One region of the Lysinibacillus sp. FN11 genome, then DNA from elsewhere that is predicted to be linked to it. Evidence: riboswitches for the same ligand, from Rfam matches in the RefSeq annotation. Region 1 holds a riboswitch; each other region holds the start of a gene.
What was found. A riboswitch is a leader RNA that binds a small molecule or an ion and turns the genes downstream of it on or off. The one in region 1 is predicted to bind S-adenosylmethionine.

Region 1 (5,627 bases):
CAAGCAATTTTTAAAGCGAAATTCGCCATTAAAAGAGATTCTTCCATTGACGCACGGGATACTAAATAGGCGAGCTTAAAACTGATAATGGCATCATCAATTGTACGTTCCTGACAAATATCCATAGGTTTCTGGAGCTCTTTAATGTATAGTTCATCAATGAGTAGCATGAAAGGTCCATATGTCCGTGTCATAGATTTATGGTAGGCATAGCCACAATGTGGACATACGGCAACTTCATATAGCAAAGGGTTTAGGCCATCGTAAACAGGCATGAAATCCGTTTGTTCTTCGATAATTTTATATCGATTAGGGCGAACTTTATATGTTGTAAACTGCTTTTTGCAAAATTTACAATCCACACTACTTTCATAGTAGTAAATGTTAAATGCCATAAGAATCAACTCCTTTGCGTACTCTAAAATTTTATTTCTTTTGTTCTATTTATACATAAGATTTTATCGTTCAATGTATTTAAGTTATTATCTTTTATTTTAACAATTTTGTGTTCTTTGGTATACTCCTTTAGAATTATTAAAATAAAAATATTCAAGGAATTTTTAGTTAAATATTATTATAAATACGCTTGTAATAGTTTTTATCGGTGGTGTAAATGGAAGTTGTATAGTTTGCTTACAGTTTGTCAAAATACTTTCACATATTTCATGGGAGAAAAATTATAAATTTAATTTAATTGGTTCTAAATAACTATAATGGAGGTGCTCAAAATGAAGTGTAATATCGTGTTTTTTGATGTAGACGGCACATTGATTAATTATGAGGATGGCTGTGTGGAAGAAAGTACAAAACAAGCTATTCAGCTATTGCAAGAAAAGGGAATCCATCTTGTAGCGGCTACTGGAAGACCCTTATCTATGTGCTATGAGTTAAAAGCGCTGGGGATTGAAACCTTTATTACAGCAAATGGAGCCTATGTGAAACATAAGGAACTTGTCATACATAAAACTCCGATTGCCAAAGAAATTGTCCACAATGTACAGGCTTTTGCACAGGAACAGCAGCATAGCCTAACATTTTTTACAGAGCAGCTATCCATGAATAGCATACAAAGTCCAGTAGCTTTAAGAGCGATGCAAGAAACTTTATCTTTACGAGCTTTTCCACTTATAAATGAAAAAATTGTAGATGAAGAGGTTTTCCTCATGTGTTTATATGCGGATGAGCTGGCAGAAAAAAGATATACTAGCCAATTTTCGAATATATTTTTACAGCGTTGGCATCCTTATATAGTGAATGTCTTACAGCAGGATGTTTCGAAGTCTATAGCTATTAAAGCGGTGCTTGATCATTTTAATATTGACCCTAAGAATGCGATTGCCTTTGGGGATGGGGATAATGATATTGATATGTTGGAGTATGTAGGAGTAGGAATTGCTATGGGAAATGGTAGTAAAGCTCTAAAAAGAGCTGCCAATTTTGTTACAAAGAAATCTACGGATGGCGGTATCAATTTTGCTTTACGTCAGCTTCAAGTCATTTAGAGCGCTGAGGTTACACTATATATAGCAGGTAGATTTTAATAAATTTTAGGTGGGATGATTTATGGCACATCACGTGCAGTCTCTAATTGAACATTACGGATACTTTGGGATTATCGTGATTCTAATTGGAGGTATTGTTGGGGTGCCACTTCCTGATGAGGTGTTTCTAACTTATGTAGGCTATAGTGTTTACCGAGAAAGTCTTGAACACATTCCTGCTTTGGTCAGTGCAATGATTGGTGCGGTTGGAGGCATTACCTTAAGCTACTATATTGGTTATCGTTTTGGCTTACCGTTATTGCAGAAATATGGCCCTAGAATTCATATTACAGAGCAAAAAATTGACTTTACGAAAAAGATGTTTACAAAAATAGGACCTACCCTATTATTAATTGGCTATTTTATTCCAGGGGTACGCCATTTGACAGCATATATTGCGGCTATTAATAATTATCCTTATAGAAAGTTTGCGCTTTTTGCCTATATAGGGGCATTTATCTGGACGTTCACATTTATATCATTAGGAAAGATGCTTGGAGAGAAATGGCTATTTGTTGGATACTATTTAACTCATTATAGTATCTATCTTATCCTTTTATTTATTGTAGGGATGCTCATTGCTTACTTTTTATTCAAAAAAAGAAATGGACAAACATAAAAGTCGGTATACGCTATACCGACTTTTATGTTATGGCAAAATAGCAAATGAGCGCACAGGGAAGCCAGATGCTTTTTCTGGCTTAGGTACGATATTGAAGATGATAGCGCCTTTCGCAGGTAGCTTGTCTAAATTAGTCATTAGCTCAATTTGATAGGTGTCTTGGTCAAGCACAAAATATTCGCCCTCTAGCTTGCCATTTTTACGAAAATCAGCAGCAGAGTCCGTATCGAATGTTTCATGACCAATTGCGCTTACCTTACGTTTTGTTAGTAAAAACTGTAAAGCTTCTAAACTCCAGCCAGGGATATGGTTATGTCCATCTGCATCCTTATTACTGAAAGCCTCTTTATCTGGCCAGCGCTTACTCCAATCTGTACGTAATGCAACAAATGTTCCTGCTTCAATTTCTCCATGCTTGTCCTCAAAATTAAGAATATCTTCTACACTTAATGTAAAATCATGGTTGCTCGCAGCCTCTTGTGATTTATCAATAACAACAAGGGGGAGAACAAGCTCTTTTAGTTCTAATTCTTCTAAGTAGCGAGTATCTCGCACAAAATGAATGGGTGGGTCGATATGTGTGCCATATTGACCAGGGAACGTGAATTGTTGAGCGAAGAAACCATCCTTATGAGAAAATAATGTTTCAAATTTAGCGTCCTCAAACATAAAAAAATGTGGTGAATTAGGGCCGAAAGTATGTGTTAAGTCAACCCACTGTTTCGATTTTAATAATTCCAATGCTTGCAAAAGTTCATTAGACATCGATTTCCCTGCTTTCTGTAAAAAATAGTGGTAAATAAAAAAGGAGTCCCCTAATAGAAGAGGACTCCTGCTTGAAACAACGGTAGTTCTTCTTCTCATCTTCAAGGCTGATCATTTTGCCAATTGGAATTAGCACCATACTGTTAGCTGGTTGCTGAGACTTCATCGGGCCAATCCCTCCGTCTCTCTTGATAAGAAAAGTAATATAAGAATTTTCAGAAATAACAATACAAACACTTTAGCATAGTTTTTTATAGTTTACAAGTTCACTAGGAATTTTCACCAATTCAAATTTAAGGTGACGCCACAACAATCATTATCAATAAGACGTATTCTAAAACTGTCTGGTGTATAGTTTGTTTCAAATTTCACCGTAATGCCTGTTGATGTGATTAATTTTTCAACCTCTGTTTTATTTGAAAGTTGAGCAGCATTCATTAAATCATGTGCGAATTGTTGGGAGCTATCTATTTTATCCGTAAGTAATTGGGCTTGCTGCATCATCGCCTTTATCCGTGATGCTGGAGCTTTTAATTTGTGTGTATCGACAGGTGGAAAAGGATTATTGGTCGGCATTGCTAGGTGTTGCGAAAAGGGTCTAATGGCAAAATGATTAGCGATAGGCGATGTTGGATAATGATAGGGATGCACAAAATACGGATAAGGATTGTAATACAAGGTCATTCCTCCTATCCTATAACTGATACCTTATCTTATGTAGCCAAACGGCTTTCGGTGTTATTAGCAGTGCAATGTTTGTCCTAAACATTTAAAAAGGAAGCTAAAGTAAGCTTCCTTTTAGCCAAGTACATTCAAGACATCATCAATTTTTTTACTATGTGATAAAATGCCATAATTCATCCATGTTAAAAAGTCTACTTCATAGATACAGTTGCTTTTAACGGCAGCTAGGTTTTTCCAAGTAGGAGTTTTTAAAATAGCACGTTCCTCATTTTCATAAATGGAATGTTGTTTATCAAAGGTAATAAATAAATGATCAGCATCTAATTGCAACAATTGAGCAAATGTCAGTTGAACTTTACGTTGATTGTGCGGAATACTCAATACTAGTGAATGTGGCATTAAACCTAAATCACGATATAAAATGGGGCCCGTATAGCCACATTCAGGGCCCGCGTATAGAGTAATGCCAATGGCTGAAATACGGAGAAATGCCACACTTTGCCCATAAACAGATTTGCTAAGAATTCCTTTTGCTTGTTGTACTTTATCTTCATATTGTAGGATTACGTCTTGCATCAAAGAGGTTTTTCCTGTTAGATCTGCAATTTTAAATAAAGTAGATTGCCAATTCTCTCCGGGGTGTGAGAGGTGGCAGACGGGGGCTACCTCATCTAAATGATGAAAGGATTCCCAACGCTCTATACCAGAATCTAGCATAATTAAAGTTGGCTTATAGTAAAGGAGTCGATCTATTTCTCTATTTTGTACATCGATATCTGGCACTTCCTGTAGACCTAAATAGTCTTGTTTTCCCCATTTTGAATGACTGAATTGAGCAATTGGCGTAATCCCAAGGGCAACAAAGAAATCTTCTAAGAATGGTGCAAATACACGTAGATGGCTGCCTTGATTTCTTCGATATTGTCCTGGAGAGATGCCGACATGTTCTTTAAAACGACGATTGAAATAATACTCATTATTAAATCCGACAGATTGGCTAATTTCAAATACTCGATCATTTGTTGTCATTAATAGTTGCTTAGCTTTTTCAATACGAATGTTAGTTAAATAGTGAAGAGGAATTTGTCCCGTAATATCTTTAAAAATACGCGTATAATTCCATCTTGGTACGTCAGCGAGCTGTGCTAGCTGCTCAACCGTCCACTCCTTTTCATAATGTTTATGTAAATGGTTAATGGATTGTTCAACAGATTGGCGATCATTTTTTTGCATTTGCTTGGGTATGGTTTGATGTAAGAGCAATAACATCAGTTCTTGAAAGTGCACATGCTGTTCAAAAATCGTGTGTTCATCCTCCGCTAACCGGTTCTGATAGATGACTTCTAGCAGTCTATGACATTGTGAAAAGGGGAGAAGATGTCGTTCGCTGATACTTGTAAAATGGCTATGTGAATTCTGACTATTGCTGAGATTGACAATGTTGAATTGTAATTGATAAAAACAAAGGTGCTCACTTTGAATGTGGATACTAACCGTGTTATTTGGCGGTATCAATATGCACTTTTCTTCACTAAAATGAATGGTGTCATGATCTATTTCTAGCTTTCCGCTACCATTCATTACGATGAAAAGTGTATAGAAATCACTACTAATCAATAACTTTTTTGATGATTGAATTGCATAAGAGATATTTTGTAACGTATAAACATGTGTTAAGTTACCCATTGATAATTCACCCCTTTTTGTTGAATTGGCATAACAACACAAAGAAAGCCCTCATTAAGAGCGTTCTTCATGTTGTTGAAAAAGATCATATGACTAGTAGAAAAAGCCCGTTTAGCAAGGCAAGGGGTTGATTTCCGCTCCTCCAGCGTCCTTTCCAGGGGGCGTCCGATGAGCCGCTTCACTCACTTACGTTCGCTCCAGGGTCTCATCTGTGACGCTAAATCCCCTTGGAGTGACGCTGGCTCCACTCCAATCAACTATGCTGCTAACGTGTCTTTTCTTCTTTCGTACTAGCAGTAGGGAACAAAAAAGTCTATTAAAGAGAGGAT
Region 2 (5,627 bases), 2.0 Mb from region 1:
TTTCTTGATTGCCATGCGTGAGCCAAGCATAGCCCCACCAATTTGCGCAATGCCCATGACTAGACCATAAACATAATGAATTTGACCTAAGTAAGCAAACATACAAACACCAGCCACATTACTCGCCAAATTTAAAAACTTCGCATTACCAGCCGCCTTTAAAAAATCAAAGCCTACCAGTAAGAAGCTAAAGATTAAAAAGGACCCTGTCCCAGGACCAAGAAATCCATCATAAAAACCAATAGCAAATAATAGCAGCATAAATAAAAACAAATGTTTTTTAGATAGATTTTTTACGGTAGCGACGGCACCCCAATCCTTTTTAAAGATCGTATATACCCCAACAGCCGCCAGCATAACAAGCATTAATGGCTTTAGTAATGCTGGATTAATCAGATGCACAGTCCAAGCACCACATAATGATCCGATAAATGCTAGTGGAAAATATTTGAGGACAGAGCGAATGTCCAGCTGGCCAGAACGATAGAAAGAAATAGAGGAAGTGAGCGAGCCCATAGCTCCTGCTAGTTTGTTTGTGGCAACAGCAGCGGCTGGATTGAGCCCAACAAATAGTAGGGCTGGTAGTGAAATTAAACCTCCCCTCCCACTACTGAGTCAACAAAAGCCGCCAGAAATCCAAATGAAATTAATAGTATGAGAATATGTACATCGATTTCAAACAACATATGACACCTCTTTATAATTAGTTACTACTGAAATAGTAACTAATTTTATTTGCGCTGTAAACCCCATTTTTTCATTGGCAAATCTTCACATTGGTAGCCTATAATAAAGATAATGGAGGGATTACATGGAGGAATTAATCACCCAGCTGAAAGAAATGGGTTTTACAGAATATGAAGCGAAGGCCTATACGGCACTTGTTCAGCAAAGTCATGTCAGTGCCTATCAGGTTAGTAAAAATTCTGGCATACCACGTGCAAGAGTGTATGATATTTTAAATATCCTTGTAGAAAAGGGCATCGTGTTAAAAGAAGAGACCGCAGAACAAACGACCTATTCGGCAATGCCTGTGTCTGTGTTCTTACAGCAAATGCAACAGCGCTGGGAGTCGAATTTTACGTCTATAAGCGGGAAGCTAGAGAAATTAGAGGAAAAAGTGCAGGAAGCTGAGCCTAAAGTGGTCATGCTGAAGGGCAGGGAATCTATTATCAATTATTGTCAGTCACTTCTAAAGAAGGCGAAGAAAAAAGTGATGCTGTCGATGTGGGAAGATATGTATGAGGTCTTACGTGAAGATTTGCAAGAGGTGGCGCTGCATGTTCCTGTTCATGGCATTACGTTATATGTAGGAGAGCATCTAGCCTCAATTGACCAGCATAGAGCCACACATTATACAAAAAAAGCGTCGACACCGCATTGGTTTATCTTATCGGTAGATGGTCAGGAAATGATTTATGGTCATTCTCCATCTACCCAAGAGACGGCCTTTATCACCAATGATTCCGTTCACATTTATTTGTTAGAGGATTATATATGGCATGATGTACTCATTAATCGGTTAGTAAAACGGGATGATCAGGAGTTAGAAGACTGGATTGCTAAGGAGCGGAAAGCTTTTTTCTTAGAATAGTCTTATAAGGGAAGGGGAGTAACTTGAAAAAATTCGTGTTGCTAGGTTTAATGAGCTTACTCATGCTAGGAGCCTGTAATGCTACACCACCAACCAATCCACCAACGATTCATGAGCTAACGGTTGTCCCAGATAATGTCCAAAAAAATATTGTTTCTAATGACAGAATACAACTATTACATGAAAATGATGCTCCATATTATCTTGTTTATTATTCAAAAGGGAATGTATTGGCAAGTATTACAGCTGAGGGAAATAGGCTTATCATCCAGTTAGAAGAAGGCAGCGAGCAAAGGAAAGAGGCTCAGCCCTATGTTTTTCAAATCACCGTCAAGAATCCTGAGCTTGATACCATTGATTTGCGAATAAACGGTCAGAGTACGCCCATTGATCGTATGACCATTATGTGATAAAAGAAACCGAAATCTTTAGATGAGATTTCGGTTTCTTTATGAGATGTCTAATAAAAGACTTTGTCTACGTTATATTTAGAGCGGAAAGTATTAATCGCGTATGTTTCGTAAATTTCACGTTCCATTGGATCTTCTACTTCATAGACTTCAATTTTGAACACTTCATCACGATGGTTTTTCATCGGAGATACATTATCCTCGAAATGTTTTTTAATACGTTGACGAATTTTACGTGCTTTCCCAACAAATAATAGCTCATTCTTGTCATTATAGAATAAGAAAATGCCGCCTTTATCACGTGTGATTTTATGGAAGTCAATAAAACCGAAGTAAGGTGTGATTGGCACATCACCTGGTTTTAAATCTTGTTCACGTTGACGGATTACTAGATCTGGTTTTGGAAATTCAATTTTAATCAAACTATTCACGTTCCTCTCTCTTACTAAAAGTATATGGTAACATAATTACGGCATGTTTACCATAAATTTTAAATGCAGAAACACCACATATAGCAAGCTTAGTGTACATCAATTGAGCAAGGAACATGCACATGAATCACAAAATATTCTATGAATTATTGATATTCTAACTAGTTCGTGTTACAATTCAAGATAATTAAATAATCTTATCAAGAGAAGCTGAGGGATTTGGCCCGATGACGCTTCAGCAACCTCTAACAATTGTTAGAAAGGTGCTAATTCCAGCAAAGGATTTTTTCCTTTGAGAGATAAGAGTGGACGTGAAAAAAATCCTTCTCATTCTATCTCGTATGGAATGAGGAGGATTTTTTAATTTTGTTGCATCCTATGCAAGCAAGGTTTGCTAAAAGAGAGTGATTATAGAGAGGGGAAAGCAAGATGCCAATTAATATTCCGAAAAATTTACCAGCTGGAGAACATTTACGTGAGGAAAAATCTTCGTCATGGAAGAAGATCGTGCGAAAACACAGCAAATCCGTCCATTAAATATATTAATATTAAATTTAATGCCTGAAAAAGAAAAAACAGAGCTCCAATTATTACGTTTATTGGGGAATACACCATTACAGGTGAATATTACCTTTTTGAATACAGCCACACACGAGTCTAAAAATGTGAGTAAATCTCATTTGCAGCTTTTTTACACAACGTTCAATCAGATTCGACACCGCCGCTATGATGGTATGATTATAACTGGTGCGCCAGTAGAAAAAATGGCTTTTGAAGAGGTCAACTATTGGCAGGAAATTTCAGAAATTATGGATTGGTCAAAAAAGAATGTGACATCTGTGCTACATATATGTTGGGGGGCACAGGCTGCATTGTATCATCATTATGGCATTGGGAAGGTCGAGCTTTCTGCTAAATGCTCAGGTGTCTATTCCCATGTGATTACAGATTTAACTGTAGATTTGGTACGTGGCTTTAGTGATTTATTTACTGCGCCCCACTCACGCTATACATCTGTTTCGATTGACGAGGTTCGCAATCATCCAGATCTACGATTATTATCCTATTCAGAGGATGCAGGGGTATTTATTGTACAATCAAAAGATAATAAAAATATTATGATTACGGGGCATCTAGAGTATGATGCGACAACGCTAGCCGATGAATACAGTCGCGATGTGGCGAAGGGCATAGATATCGCTGTTCCTGTAAACTACTTCCCGAATGACGATCCGACACAAGTGCCGATGAATACATGGCGTGCCCATACGCATCTATTATTCTCTAACTGGTTGAACTACTATGTTTACCAAGAAACACCATATGAATGGGATTTTGTAGATGAAATCGAATATCATATTTAATTAATAAAAAGTCTAATTTCTTTTCTAGCTTTAAAAGAAATTAGACTTTTTGATTGTCATTTTCTGTTTCCTGCTGAGGTGTTTCGTTTTTTTGAGCTTTGGATTTACGATTTCGAATAACTACCACAATCAGCAATAGTATGGGTAATAAAATGGTGAAAATAAAGGAAAAGATTGGCCAAATTTCATTATTATAATTAGTAGAATGCACAATATCTGGATGAACAATTTGAGAAAGTCCAATAACAATTATCCCCATCGGTATAATGAGTGGGCGATGATCCTTGATCTTTAAAATTTGTGCGAGGCCAACAACGGTCGTATAGAAATACATAAATGTACGAATATAAATAGACGAAATCCACATAAATGCCATAATGATCTCTATACGCTGTAAAAAATTTCCTATAGATATTCTTTGTGCTAAGGCATAGCTAGGAAAAGTCCTTGATGCTGTGTTTTCAGGACCTAATACAAGAATCGATAGGACAATCAACGTAACTAAGACGATTCCACCAAAGATTGCCCCAATATATAGCCCTTTCTGTGCAGACGGCTGTACATTGACACCAGTAGGATAGAGCATCATTAATACAAGTAATGGAAAGGAAAAGATACTCATAAAGCGTGCAATACTATAAAACATAGATGTTTTGGTTGCTTCTAGTAGAGGCTGAATATTCTCAAATGTAATTTGAGGGGTAATACTAAGGACGAAAAAAATAAAAATAAAGATAAACAATGGGAAGAGGATTTCTGCCGAACGGGCAAAGGTCTCAATTCCTAAATAAGCGGCATACATAATAATGATACTGAACAGTAGGGCAAATGCTAATGTCGGTGTCTCTGGCATTACTTCCGTTTTCATGAAAATACCTATAAAATAGAGTAATTCTCCAGCCGAAAGAAAGGTCATAATCAGGAAACAAATTGCTGTGATTTTCCCAAAAAAACGCCCAAGAATTTTTTCATTAGCCTCGATAAAGTTTAGAGATGGTGTTTGATTGGCCAGTGTTAAAAATAATTTTAGTACCAGTAAACTAAGGAGAACACCAATGCTTGCTGCTATCCAAGCATCTTGCTTAGCGGCACCAGTAATACTCGAAGGGATAATTAAAATCGCTGTACCGATAGAATAGAGGAAGGTAACGATTGTAAACTGTCTTGAACTAATTATCTCTTTTTCCATCAAGCTACCCTCCGTTTCTCAGTCCATCTTTCTATTTTGTGAATGACACAATGTAATCCCTAATTGGTGTGAAGATAAAGGTAATCAAATCTAATGGGCTAGGAATATGGATTTTCAGGGCAATCCCCATATTTAAAGCCGTTCCAATAAGAAGCAAAAAGGAGAATACAATCATGGCTTTTCTATCCTGTTGCTTTTTTAGCTTTGGAATAAAAATAAGCGCAATGATTATCGCGATGATCAAGATAGCTACGGCTAGTACCATTGCATTTATTCCTCCTTTGGCTTGTTTAATAATGAATTTTGCATCGTACCTGAACCTTGGGTAGTTACCTTTACATGAACTACCACTGCTAAATCTGGAAAAATGGAAGTCCAATCATCCTTGATTTTTTTCCACTGCTTAGGATCTGCCCGATGTAGGGCATCCCCAAATCCAAAAACATCTACTTCATATTGCTGTTGAATTTTCTCTACTGTTTTTTCTATGCGTTCATCAATTCCCTGGGCTGTTTTTTTGTTAACGTAATCAATCGATTTATTTTTGGTAAGATCGATATCACATTCGACCTCTCCAACATTCTGCTCTACATTAATATGAACATCGATTTTCGGTTTCCCGTTTTTAAATGACCCTTT
Region 3 (5,627 bases), 290 kb from region 1:
ATCACAAAATATGCTAAATATTAGTCATTCTCTTCATGATATAGAAGAAAATATAGAACAATTATCAGGTATGTCTAAGGAAATGGAAACAATCATGAGTGTTGTGACCAATATTGCGAATCAAACAAATCTATTGGCTTTAAATGCAGCAATTGAAGCAGCACGTGCTGGGGAAGCGGGAAAGGGCTTTAGTGTAGTGGCCGATGAAGTACGGAAATTATCAATTCAGACAAAAGAATCTGTTACAGCGGTGGCTTTGTTATTGAAAAAGACAGGTGAACGAACAGAGAAACTAGAGTATTCTTTGACAAATATTCAAGATGAAGTTGCAGCAGGTGAAGAAAATATGTTACAAACTGAAGGCCAATTTACGAGTATATTGGGAGCCATGACAGAGGCAAAAGATCAAAATGAGTGTATGGCAACAAAAATACAAGCAATTGTAGGCATATTAAGTGAATTAGGCACTTCATTTACTGAGGTAACAAATTCAGCAGAAAAATTAGCGAGCTTTGCGCAAAATTTAAAAGGATAGACTATTAACAACATCCTATTTTTTATGTTTTTAGACGTAATAAACACTATAGTACCTATTAAAATGTTTGTTGTGAAGCCATCGTTATAGAGGATCAATCTTATAGAGATTCAGAAAGTAAGAGCTATTTCACTGAAGAAATAGCTCTATTTTTGCTAAATTTGTAAAGGGTTTAACGTAATTTTCAATGAAAAAAAGATTATACTGTAGAAAGAACGAATAATAGGGGCGGTTATGATGAAAACAGTTGTTGTTTTAGGCGGCGGTATTACAGGACTATGTACAATGCATTATTTGCAACGTCAAGTAAAGGAACATAATTTAGATGTTCGTCTAGTGCTTATAGAAAAAAATACATATTTAGGAGGCAAATTATATTCAGCACATGAAAAAGGTTTCATCATGGAAACGGGTGCTGATTCTATTGTAGCCCGTCATCAAGGCGTTATGGAACTCGTGCGGGAGCTTGATTTTGAGGCGGAACTAGTTTACAACGAAACAGGTATTTCTTATATTTATACGAATAATGAGTTACATGCTATTCCGGCAGATTCAACTTTCGGAATACCGATGAGTTTAGCATCCTTAGAGGAAAGTACACTTATTTCCGAGCAAGGAAAAAAAGAAGCGTTGAAGGATTTAACATTGCCAAACAATAGCTTCACAAAGGAAAGTTCAATCGGTGAATTTTTAACTTACTATTTAGGAGAGGAACTGGTGAAAAATCAAATTGCACCAGTCCTTGCAGGTGTTTATTCGGGAGATTTACATCAGCTTTCTATTGGCTCTACTTTACCGTATTTGATTGATTATAAGAATGATTATGGAAGTATTATTAAAGGCTTTGATGCGAATCGTGAGCAATTTGTTAAAGCAGCGAACAAAAAATTTATATCGTTTAAAAAAGGTTTATCTTCTTTAATTGATCGACTTGAACAAACCTTATCCGATGTAGAAATTATCAAGGGTGTTACTACGTTAAATGTTCAAAAACAAGATAAGAACTACACTATTACCTTAGCTAATGGTGAAATTATTGAGTCAGATTATGTCGTTTTAGCATTACCGAACGATACTGTCCAAAATCTGCTACAGGATGAATCTTTAAACCGCTATTTTGATCGATTTACGACAGCGTCAGCGATTACTATCTATTTAGGTTTTGATGTGCCAGATGCTAAATTGCCAGCAGATGGAACAGGCTATATTGTTTCCCATAATTCAGACGTTACTTGTAATGCAGCAACTTGGACTAGTCGTAAATGGAAGCATACATCGAAAGAAAATAAATTACTTGTGCGACTCTTTTATAAGAGCATCAATCCAGCCTATGAGCAACTACGTGCCATGACGGATGAAGAATTGGCAGCAGTTGCTTTAGAAGATGTGAGAAAGAGCCTAGGAATAGAGGAGCAACCAACCGTTGTGAATGTAACAAAATGGATTGATCAAATGCCTAAATATGATCTAGCACATCGTGAGGCATTACAAGGATTACTACAAGAATTACATGAGAAATATCCTAATTTATCGATTGCAGGGTGCTCATATTTTGGCGTAGGTATCGGTGCTTGCATTCAAAATGGGAAAAAAATTGGCGAAGAGCTTGCAAAGGAACTTGCCAATTTCTAAGATTTTAAGTGGAAAAAAACTTTGTTATGTGAAATAGTCTTGACTCATTCGTCAGTAAACGATATGATTCTTTTAATTATTTAAAAAATTCATACTTAATTCTTATCAAGAGAAGCAGAGGGACTGGCCCATTGAAGCTTCAGCAACCAACTTTATTGTCAGGTGCTAAATCCAGAAGACCGTTGAGTCGAAGATGAGAAGGAACAACAATGATGAATCGTTAAAGCCTTCTTTTTTATGAAAGAAGGCTTTTTATTATATAGAGACATAGGAAGAGAGGCTAATTTTATGGGATTGCTTGAAAGGTTAAAAACGCATGTATTGACGGCAGACGGTGCAATAGGCACAGTGCTATATGGCTATGGATTGGAGTATTGCCATGAGGAAATGAATGTTCAGAGACCCGAGTTAATTGAAAAGATTCATAGAGAATATATTGCAGCTGGTGCTGACATCATTCAAACGAATACGTACGGTGCAAATGCCATTAAATTAGCTCGCTATGGATTAGAATCACGTGTCCAACAATTTAATGAAGCTGCTATCACCATCGCAAAACGAGCAGCGGCTGATGGCGGTCAATTTGTTTTAGGAACAATTGGTGGTATTCGGGGAATTCGTAAAAGTGATGCAACCTTGGATGAAATATTAGCGACTATTGAAGAACAAGCAAGAGTCTTACTTGCAGGGAATCCAGATGGCCTTTTACTTGAAACTTATTATGATTTTGAAGAATTAACAGCAACCTTAAAGATGCTACGAGAAAAAACAAAATTGCCGATTATTGCACAAGTTTCTATGCATGAGCCTGGTGTTTTACAAAATGGGATGTCTTTAAATAATGCTCTACATGAGCTTGAATTCCTAGGTGCTGATATTGTTGGTGTCAATTGTCGACTAGGTCCACACCATACAATTCTGGCATTTGAGGGTGTAGAACTTCCTCATAAGGCATTTATGTCGGCCTATCCAAATGCTTCACTTCTGGACTTAGAGGATGGGCGTGTCGTTTATGAGTCAGAAGCTGATTATTTTGGTCGAGCGGCTGTTGAATTGCGTGATCAAGGTGTACGCTTAATAGGGGGCTGCTGTGGTACAACACCCAAACATATTGCAGCAGCAAAGAAGTATTTAGAAGAGTTATCACCGGTTCAGGAGAAGCATGCGAAGCCTAAAAAGATTGAGATTGTTCGGGAAGCGGAGCCAACAAAGTATGAGCCTCTTCATGAAAAAGTTAAACGTGAACGCTCTGTCATAGTAGAGTTGGATACACCTAGACATTTAGAGATCGATGGGTTCCTTGAAGGAGCAAAGCAATTATATGATGCAGGTGCAGATGTAGTTATGATGGCAGACAATTCACTGGCCTCTCCACGTATTAGTAATATTGCAATGGGCGCATTGTTGAAGAGCACACATAATGTACGCCCACTAACTCATATTACATGTCGCGACCGTAATTTAATTGGTCTACAATCCCATTTAATGGGGTTAAATGCTTTAGGTATTCATGATGTGTTGGCCGTTACGGGTGATCCAACGAAAGTAGGAGATTTCCCAGGTGCGACAAGTGTTTATGATGTATCTTCCATGGAGCTAATCCAATTAATTAAGCAATTAAATGAAGGGGTCTCGTTCTCAGGTAAGCCACTTCGTAAAAAAGCAAATTTTTCAGTTGCTGCTGCATTTAATCCAAACGTCCGTGTGTTAGATCGTGCTGTGACACGCTTGGAGAAGAAAATTGAGCATGGGGCAGACTATTTCATTTCTCAACCAGTATATACGAAAGAGAAGATTGTAGAGATTTATGAGGCAACAAAGCATTTACAAGCTCCAATTTACATCGGTATTATGCCTGTTACGAGTTATAAAAGCGCTGAATTTTTACATCATGAAGTGCCAGGTATCAAATTATCTGAAGATGCCTTAACAAGAATGAAAGCATGTGGAGAAGATAAAGAAAAGGCAACATTGGAAGGGATTGCTATTGCCAAAGAATTAGTAGAAGTGGCTACGCAATATTTCAATGGGATTTACCTTATTACACCATTTTTACGTTACGATGTGACACTAGAGTTGATGAAATATATAGAGCAATTGGATGAACAGAAAAAAGGAGTAAGTATACATGGCTAAGCACTCGATTGAAGAGCAACTAGAGAAACGCATTTTAATTCTTGATGGCGCAATGGGAACAATGCTACAAAATGAAAATTTATCAGCAGAGGATTTTGGTGGCGAGGAACTTGATGGCTGTAATGAAAATCTTGTGCTTACTAGACCAGATGTCATTGAAAAAATTCACCATAAATACTTAGAGGCAGGCGCAGATATTATTTGTACAAATACATTTGGTGGGACGCCTCTTGTGTTAAATGAATATGATCTTGGCACAAAAGCAGAAGAAATTAATAAGCGTGCAGTGGAAATTGCTCGCCAAGCAGTGGATCGTTATTCCACATCGGATTGGCCACGTTTTGTTGCAGGGGCTATGGGGCCAACAACAAAAACGTTATCAGTAACTGGTGGTATTACATTTGATGAGCTAGAGGAAAATTTTTATGTACAGGCAAAGGCATTAATTGAGGCAGGAGCCGACGTTTTGTTATTAGAAACAAGTCAGGATATGCTCAATGTCAAAGCAGGCACACTTGGCGTAAAGCGCGCTTTTGCATCAACGGGAAAAGAGCTACCCGTCATGATTTCAGGAACAATAGAACCGATGGGTACAACGCTTGCAGGGCAAACAATCGATGCCTTTTATATTTCGATCGAGCATATTAAACCATTATCAGTTGGCCTAAACTGTGCGACAGGACCTGAGTTTATGACGGATCACATTCGTTCATTAGCAGAGCTTTCAACAGGCTATATTAGCTGTTATCCAAATGCTGGCTTGCCAGATGAAGAAGGGTGTTATCATGAATCACCGGAATCGCTATCGCAAAAATTAAAAGGTTTTGCAGAAAAAGGTTGGCTTAATATTGTAGGTGGATGTTGTGGGACGACACCGGCTCATATTGCAGCCATTCGTGAGGTCTTAAAAGATGAAAAACCTCGCCAATTACCAGAAAAAACACATGGTCATGCAGTATCAGGAATTGAACCGTTATTGTATGACGATTCTATGCGTCCGTTATTTATTGGGGAGAGAACAAATGTAATTGGCTCTCGTAAATTTAAGAATTTAATCATCGATGGGAAATTTGAGGAGGCCGCAGAGATTGCACGTGCTCAAGTCAAAAATGGTGCACATGTTATTGATATTTGTTTAGCCAACCCTGATCGCGATGAATTAGCCGATATCCGTGGTTTTATGCAGGAGGTTGTAAAAAAGGTTAAGGTGCCTCTTGTGATTGACTCAACTGATGAAAAAGTAATTGAGGAAGCATTAAAGTTTTCACAAGGGAAAGCCATCATTAACTCTATTAATCTAGAGGATGGTGAAGAACGATTTGAT
Region 4 (5,627 bases), 750 kb from region 1:
GCTTATGCTAATGCCAGAGGAAATCGGTACAGAGCCGTTAGCACAAGAAAAATATTTAGTGAAAAATGCCAAGAAAATTGCTGTCTTAGCTGCAGGCTTAGCAGCCCAACGCTTTGGTGCAAAGCTTGATCAAGAGCAAGAAGTATTGGTAAACATTGCGAATATAGCTAACCAATTATTTGCAATGGAATCAGCTGTCTTACGTACAGAAAAGGCAATTGCTCGTGACGGTGTTGAAAAAGCACATCAAAAATTGCTATACACACAAATTTTCTGCCAGGAAGCATTCGCAGAAATCGAAAAGGAAGCAAAAGACACAATTCTTGCTTCAGCAGATGGCGATGCAGCCCGTATGACATTATCTGCACTGCGTAAGCTAACGCGTAATAATCCATACAATCTAATTGTGAAGAAGCGTGAGGCTTCAGTTAAATTAATTGATGCTGAAAAATATATTGTTTAAAGCGCACACCTAACCTAGCTATCTGCAAAAGATAGCTAGGTTTTTTTATATAAGAAAAATGACTAATATCGTAAGAGGACGGATAAAAATGCAAAACTAGTGGATAAACTTACAAAAAAGAGTGAAGTTCACCATTGAAAACAACTATGATGGTATACTACAGAAAAAGACAGAAGAGGAGCATTGTAATGACGATTCAATTTTTCCATTATCCGAAATGTACAACATGTAAAAAGGCACAGAAGTGGTTAAATGAGCATGAGGTTTCCTATGAAGAGGTACATATCGCAGAGCAACCTCCCACTAAAGAAGAATTAACAGCTATTTGGCAGGCTAGCGGACAGCCTTTGAAGAAATTTTTTAATACCTCAGGTATGAAATATCGTGAGCTTGGCTTAAAGGACAAGTTAGCCGAAATGACGGAGGATGAGCAGCTTGAGTTATTAGCTTCAGATGGTATGTTAATTAAACGTCCCATCGTCACAGATGGAAAAAAGTTACTTTAGGTTTTAAAGAAGTAGATTTTGAGCAAGCTTGGAAATAACCGTATTAAACCTTGTATTTAGAGGAGAAGTATGGCACACTGAAAGTGAATATATTACATATTTATGGAGGGGTTTTTGCATGAGCACACCTAAAGACTTACGATACTCTGAAGAACATGAATGGGTAAAAGTAGAAGATGGAAAAGTACGTATTGGTATTACTCACTTCGCACAATCTGAATTAGGAGATATCGTATTCGTTGAGCTTCCACAAGTTGGCGACGAAATCAAAACAGATGATCCATTCGGTAGCGTAGAATCAGTAAAAACTGTTTCTGAATTATATGCACCAATCTCAGGTACTGTAGTGGAAGTAAATGCAGATTTAGAAGATAGCCCAGAATTCGTTAATGAATCACCATATGAAAAAGCATGGATGATCGTTGTTGAGCCTGCTGATGCATCAGAAGTTGAGAAACTAATGACAGCAGAGCAATACGAAGAAATGATCGCTGAATAAGACAAGCCATAATCGAAAAACGTCGGCAACTACCGGCGTTTTTTGTTATATAATGACTTATAAGTGGGGATCTCTAAATGGAGGTGGCGTAATGTTCGAGGGAAAATGCTTGATAGTAGAAGGGCGTTCAGATAAGCTACAAATTGAGCCTATTTTGAATGAGAATGTTACAATACTATGTACGAATGGTACAATTGGTGTGCATCAACTAGAAGAACTACTGGATCCCTATGAGGGCTGTGAGCTATTTACTTTTTTTGATGCAGATACTTCTGGGGATAAGCTACGTGCATTAATGGACAGACATTATCCAGAAGCTGAGCATCTGCGCACAATGCCAACATACAAGGAAGTAGAAACGACACCAAGAAAAGTCCTAGCGATGATTTTACTGCGTGCACATTTTTCAATCCATAATGAATATATTTTGTAAGGTTGCGTGAGTAAATGGAAGAATGGTCAACAGAGCAGTGGGAAACGGCTAAACAGTCGGGAGAGAAAACTGCATTTTATTTATATACACCGATGTGTGGAACATGTGCAGTGGCATCTAAAATGATGTCCGTTATTGAACAATTACTGCCACAGCTACAAATTGGTAAAGCAAATATCAACTTTTTGGAACACATTGCCTATGAGCATCAAATTGAAAGTGTTCCCTGTCTACTCATCAGTGATGGCGGAAAAGTGACAGAAAAAATTTATGCCTTTCAATCCGTACCATTTTTATATGAATTGTTAAAAAAATCAATTGACTGAACTTTACTAGCGTGGTAAAGTATCAAATATATTACTAAAACATTAAATATATCGAACTCTTATGAAGAGTGGCGGAGGGAAGTGCCCTATGAAGCCCGGCAACCATCACAATGTGAAAAGGTGCCAAATCACTCAAAGATTTTTCTTTGAAAGATGAGAGAACGGTTTAACGTATCATACGTGACCCCTTCTACTTGTCTGTGAGTGAAGGGGTTTTCTATATGAGAAAAGGAGTATTCGCTATGATCCAGCTTCAAAATATTACAAAGAAATACAAAACAGCAAATGGCGAATTAACGGCAGTCAAAGACGTCAACCTTACTATTAATAAAGGTGAAATTTTTGGCATTATCGGCTATAGTGGTGCTGGTAAAAGTACCATGATTCGTTTATTAAACGGTTTAGAGAAACCGACAGCAGGAACAGTAACGGTGAACAATCAAGAATTTTCATCGATAAAAGGGCAAAAGCTTAGAGCGGCTAGACAAAAGGTAAGTATGATTTTCCAGCATTTCAATTTACTTTGGTCGAGAACAGTTGCCGAAAATATTGCATTCCCTTTAGAAATCGCAGGCTTCCCAAAGGCTCAACGTGAAGCACGTGTGAAGGAATTGATTGCCCTTGTAGGCTTAGAAGGGCGCGATAAGGCCTATCCATCCCAGCTTTCTGGTGGACAAAAGCAGCGTGTAGGAATTGCACGTGCATTAGCGAATAATCCAGAGGTTTTACTATGTGATGAGGCGACTTCCGCACTCGATCCTGAAACAACGGATGCTATTCTTGATTTACTCGTAGATATAAATGAACGCTTAGGCTTAACAATCGTCCTGATTACCCACGAAATGCATGTCATTCGCAAAATTTGTCATCGTGTAGCGGTGATGGAGGCAGGCGAAATTGTGGAACGTGGTGAGGTATTGCAAGTCTTCCAAGCCCCACAGGCAGCTATTACTAAGAAGTTTGTATCTCAAATTACAGACACTAAGGAAACACAAGATACGGTAGCACAAATTAAAACAAACTATCCAACTGGACAACTTGTCAAACTTATTTTTGTTGGTGAAAAAACAGAACAGCCTGTCATCTCACATCTTGTGAAACAATTTGATGTAGAAGTAAGTATTGTTCACGGAAATATTTCGCAAACAAAAAATGGTGCATATGGTACATTGATTGTGCAAATTGATGGCTCTCAGACAAACGTCACTGAAGCCCTTCGTTATTTAAATACAGTGGAAGTACAGACGGAGGTGATTGAAAATGCTAACTAATCTCTTTCCGAATGTAGACTGGGAAAATATGTGGCAAGCTACGTATGAAACATTATACATGACAGCTATATCAACGGTTGTGACATTTATTCTTGGGTTAGTCATTGGTATTGTTCTATTTTTAACTAGTCCCAATCAGTTATGGGCAAATAAAATCGTTAACTTTTTAACAGGATCACTCGTCAATATTTTCCGGTCCATTCCATTTATCGTATTAATTATTTTATTAATTCCATTTACGAAGTTTTTACTAGGTACAATTCGAGGAGCTAATGCGGCGTTACCTGCATTAATTATCGGTGCAGCACCGTTTTATGCTCGTATGGTATTAATTGCGTTACGTGAAATTGATAAAGGTGTGATTGAAGCAGCTCGTTCAATGGGGGCGAAAACTTCTACAATTATTTGGAAAGTATTGGTTCCTGAATCATTGCCAGCCTTGATTTCTGGTATCACTGTAACGGCTGTTGCTCTTGTAGGTTATACTGCGATGGCAGGAATTATTGGTGCAGGGGGTCTTGGTAACTTAGCTTTCTTAGACGGCTTCCAGCGAAATCGCCAAGATGTGACATTAATGGCAACTATTTTGATCTTAGTAGTCGTATTTATTATTCAATGGATTGGTGATTTAATTACCGAGAAAATTGATAAACGCTAGCAAGTAAAAGAGGTTATTTCGGTTCTTACCGCTAACATATTTTAAACAAATAAAAGGGAGTGTCATAAATGAAAAAGTTATTAGCAGGATTATTTTTATCAATACTTGTACTAGCATTAGCAGCTTGCGGTACAGATAAAAAAGAAGATGAAAAATCAGCATCAGGTGATCAAACAGATAGCAAAGAAAACGTAACATTAAAAGTAGGTGCTTCTAATACACCACACGCAGTCATTTTAGACAAAGCAAAACCGATCTTAGCTAAAGAAGGCATAGACCTTGAAATTGAAACGTATACAGATTATGTTCTACCAAACCAAAATTTAGAGTCAAAAGATATTGATGCCAACTATTTCCAGCACATTCCTTATTTAGAGCTACAAATTAAAGACAATGGCTATGATTTCGTCAATGCAGGTGGTGTTCACATTGAACCAATCGGTATTTACTCAAAAAAATATAAAACGTTAGAAGACCTGCCAGAAGGCGCAACAATCTTACTTTCTAACTCAGTATCTGACCATGGTCGTATGCTGTCATTATTAGAGGCTAAAGGCTTAATCAAACTAAAAGAAGGCATTGATAAAACAGCAGCAGAATTAAAGGATATTGAAGAAAATCCTAAAAACTTTAAATTCGATGCAAATACTGCACCAGAGATGCTTGTACAAATGTACGAAAATGATGAAGGCGATGCAGTACTTATCAATTCTAACTTTGCCATCGATAACGGTTTAAACCCAATTGAAGATGCTATTTCTCTTGAAGATAAAGAATCTCCATATGTTAACATCATCGCTGTACGTGCAGGTGATGAAACAAAACCTGAAATTAAAAAATTATTAGAAGTATTAACATCTAAAGAAATCCAAGACTTCATTTTAGAAGAGTGGAAAGGTGCAGTAGTACCGGTAAAATAAGAATTAAATAAAAAGGGTACATAAGTTTAACGACTTATGTACTCTTTTTTATTTGTAGTTAAATTGATGAGAAACTATGTATTTTTTATGACGTCTATTTATGTTTAGATATTGTTTAGTCACATTTATTACTATAGTAATGTTGTTAATCTACGAAATAAATGATAGAAAGTAATAATAAGAAAAAACTAGATGGAGTGATTCTAATGAATGATATAAAATTCACCCATGACATCATGCAAGAACATGAAGTAGAACGTTACTTTAAAATATGGCGAGAAAGTGTTATTAGATCACGCCTTACCATAACAGCAGTCTTTTTAAAAACAGCTAATTCTACACCACTAAATGAAAATGTGAATGATCAAGTTACCTCGTTTTTACAATCAAAAATACGCAAGACAGACTTGCTTTTTCAATTAGCCGATGGGGATCATTGGGGCATCTTCTTTTTACAAAGTAGTGATGTAGAAGCTAGGGCGTTTTTAAAACGAATATTTGCCATCTTAAAAGCAGAACGGAAGTTCCAACAGATTACATTAAAGGCCTCT

Region 2: linked by a shared signal. The riboswitch ahead of metA (homoserine O-succinyltransferase) and the one ahead of NP781_RS21110 (cyclase family protein) in region 1 are both predicted to bind S-adenosylmethionine.
Region 3: linked by a shared signal. The riboswitch ahead of NP781_RS19630 (bifunctional homocysteine S-methyltransferase/methylenetetrahydrofolate reductase) and the one ahead of NP781_RS21110 (cyclase family protein) in region 1 are both predicted to bind S-adenosylmethionine.
Region 4: linked by a shared signal. The riboswitch ahead of NP781_RS17320 (methionine ABC transporter ATP-binding protein) and the one ahead of NP781_RS21110 (cyclase family protein) in region 1 are both predicted to bind S-adenosylmethionine.

Annotation. Positions count from the first base shown of each region.
Region 1 is NZ_CP102383.1:4,007,671-4,013,297, reverse strand. It holds gene NP781_RS21125 (DUF2225 domain-containing protein) at 1-395, opposite strand, end outside; gene NP781_RS21120 (Cof-type HAD-IIB family hydrolase) at 729-1,502, shown strand; gene NP781_RS21115 (DedA family protein) at 1,564-2,160, shown strand; gene NP781_RS21110 (cyclase family protein) at 2,191-2,928, opposite strand; SAM riboswitch class I at 3,021-3,126, opposite strand; gene NP781_RS21105 (YuzC family spore coat inner layer protein) at 3,208-3,612, opposite strand; gene NP781_RS21100 (helix-turn-helix domain-containing protein) at 3,727-5,298, opposite strand.
Region 2 is NZ_CP102383.1:2,009,709-2,015,335, reverse strand. It holds partial or broken gene NP781_RS10775 (TSUP family transporter) at 1-686, opposite strand, end outside; gene NP781_RS10770 (TrmB family transcriptional regulator) at 812-1,594, shown strand; gene NP781_RS10765 (hypothetical protein) at 1,618-2,004, shown strand; gene NP781_RS10760 (nucleotide excision repair endonuclease) at 2,055-2,426, opposite strand; SAM riboswitch class I at 2,630-2,741, shown strand; partial or broken gene metA (homoserine O-succinyltransferase) at 2,865-3,799, shown strand; gene NP781_RS10750 (GerAB/ArcD/ProY family transporter) at 3,840-4,988, opposite strand; gene NP781_RS10745 (hypothetical protein) at 5,020-5,253, opposite strand; gene NP781_RS10740 (Ger(x)C family spore germination protein) at 5,259-5,627, opposite strand, start outside.
Region 3 is NZ_CP102383.1:3,713,119-3,718,745, reverse strand. It holds gene NP781_RS19640 (globin-coupled sensor protein) at 1-535, shown strand, start outside; gene NP781_RS19635 (protoporphyrinogen oxidase) at 773-2,167, shown strand; SAM riboswitch class I at 2,267-2,367, shown strand; gene NP781_RS19630 (bifunctional homocysteine S-methyltransferase/methylenetetrahydrofolate reductase) at 2,456-4,303, shown strand; gene metH (methionine synthase) at 4,296-5,627, shown strand, end outside.
Region 4 is NZ_CP102383.1:3,258,936-3,264,562, reverse strand. It holds gene NP781_RS17345 (acyl-CoA dehydrogenase FadE) at 1-463, shown strand, start outside; partial or broken gene NP781_RS17340 (arsenate reductase family protein) at 652-1,007, shown strand; gene gcvH (glycine cleavage system protein GcvH) at 1,088-1,468, shown strand; gene NP781_RS17330 (toprim domain-containing protein) at 1,560-1,901, shown strand; gene NP781_RS17325 (thioredoxin family protein) at 1,916-2,227, shown strand; SAM riboswitch class I at 2,284-2,387, shown strand; gene NP781_RS17320 (methionine ABC transporter ATP-binding protein) at 2,470-3,498, shown strand; gene NP781_RS17315 (methionine ABC transporter permease) at 3,488-4,156, shown strand; gene NP781_RS17310 (MetQ/NlpA family ABC transporter substrate-binding protein) at 4,225-5,076, shown strand; gene NP781_RS17305 (response regulator) at 5,283-5,627, shown strand, end outside.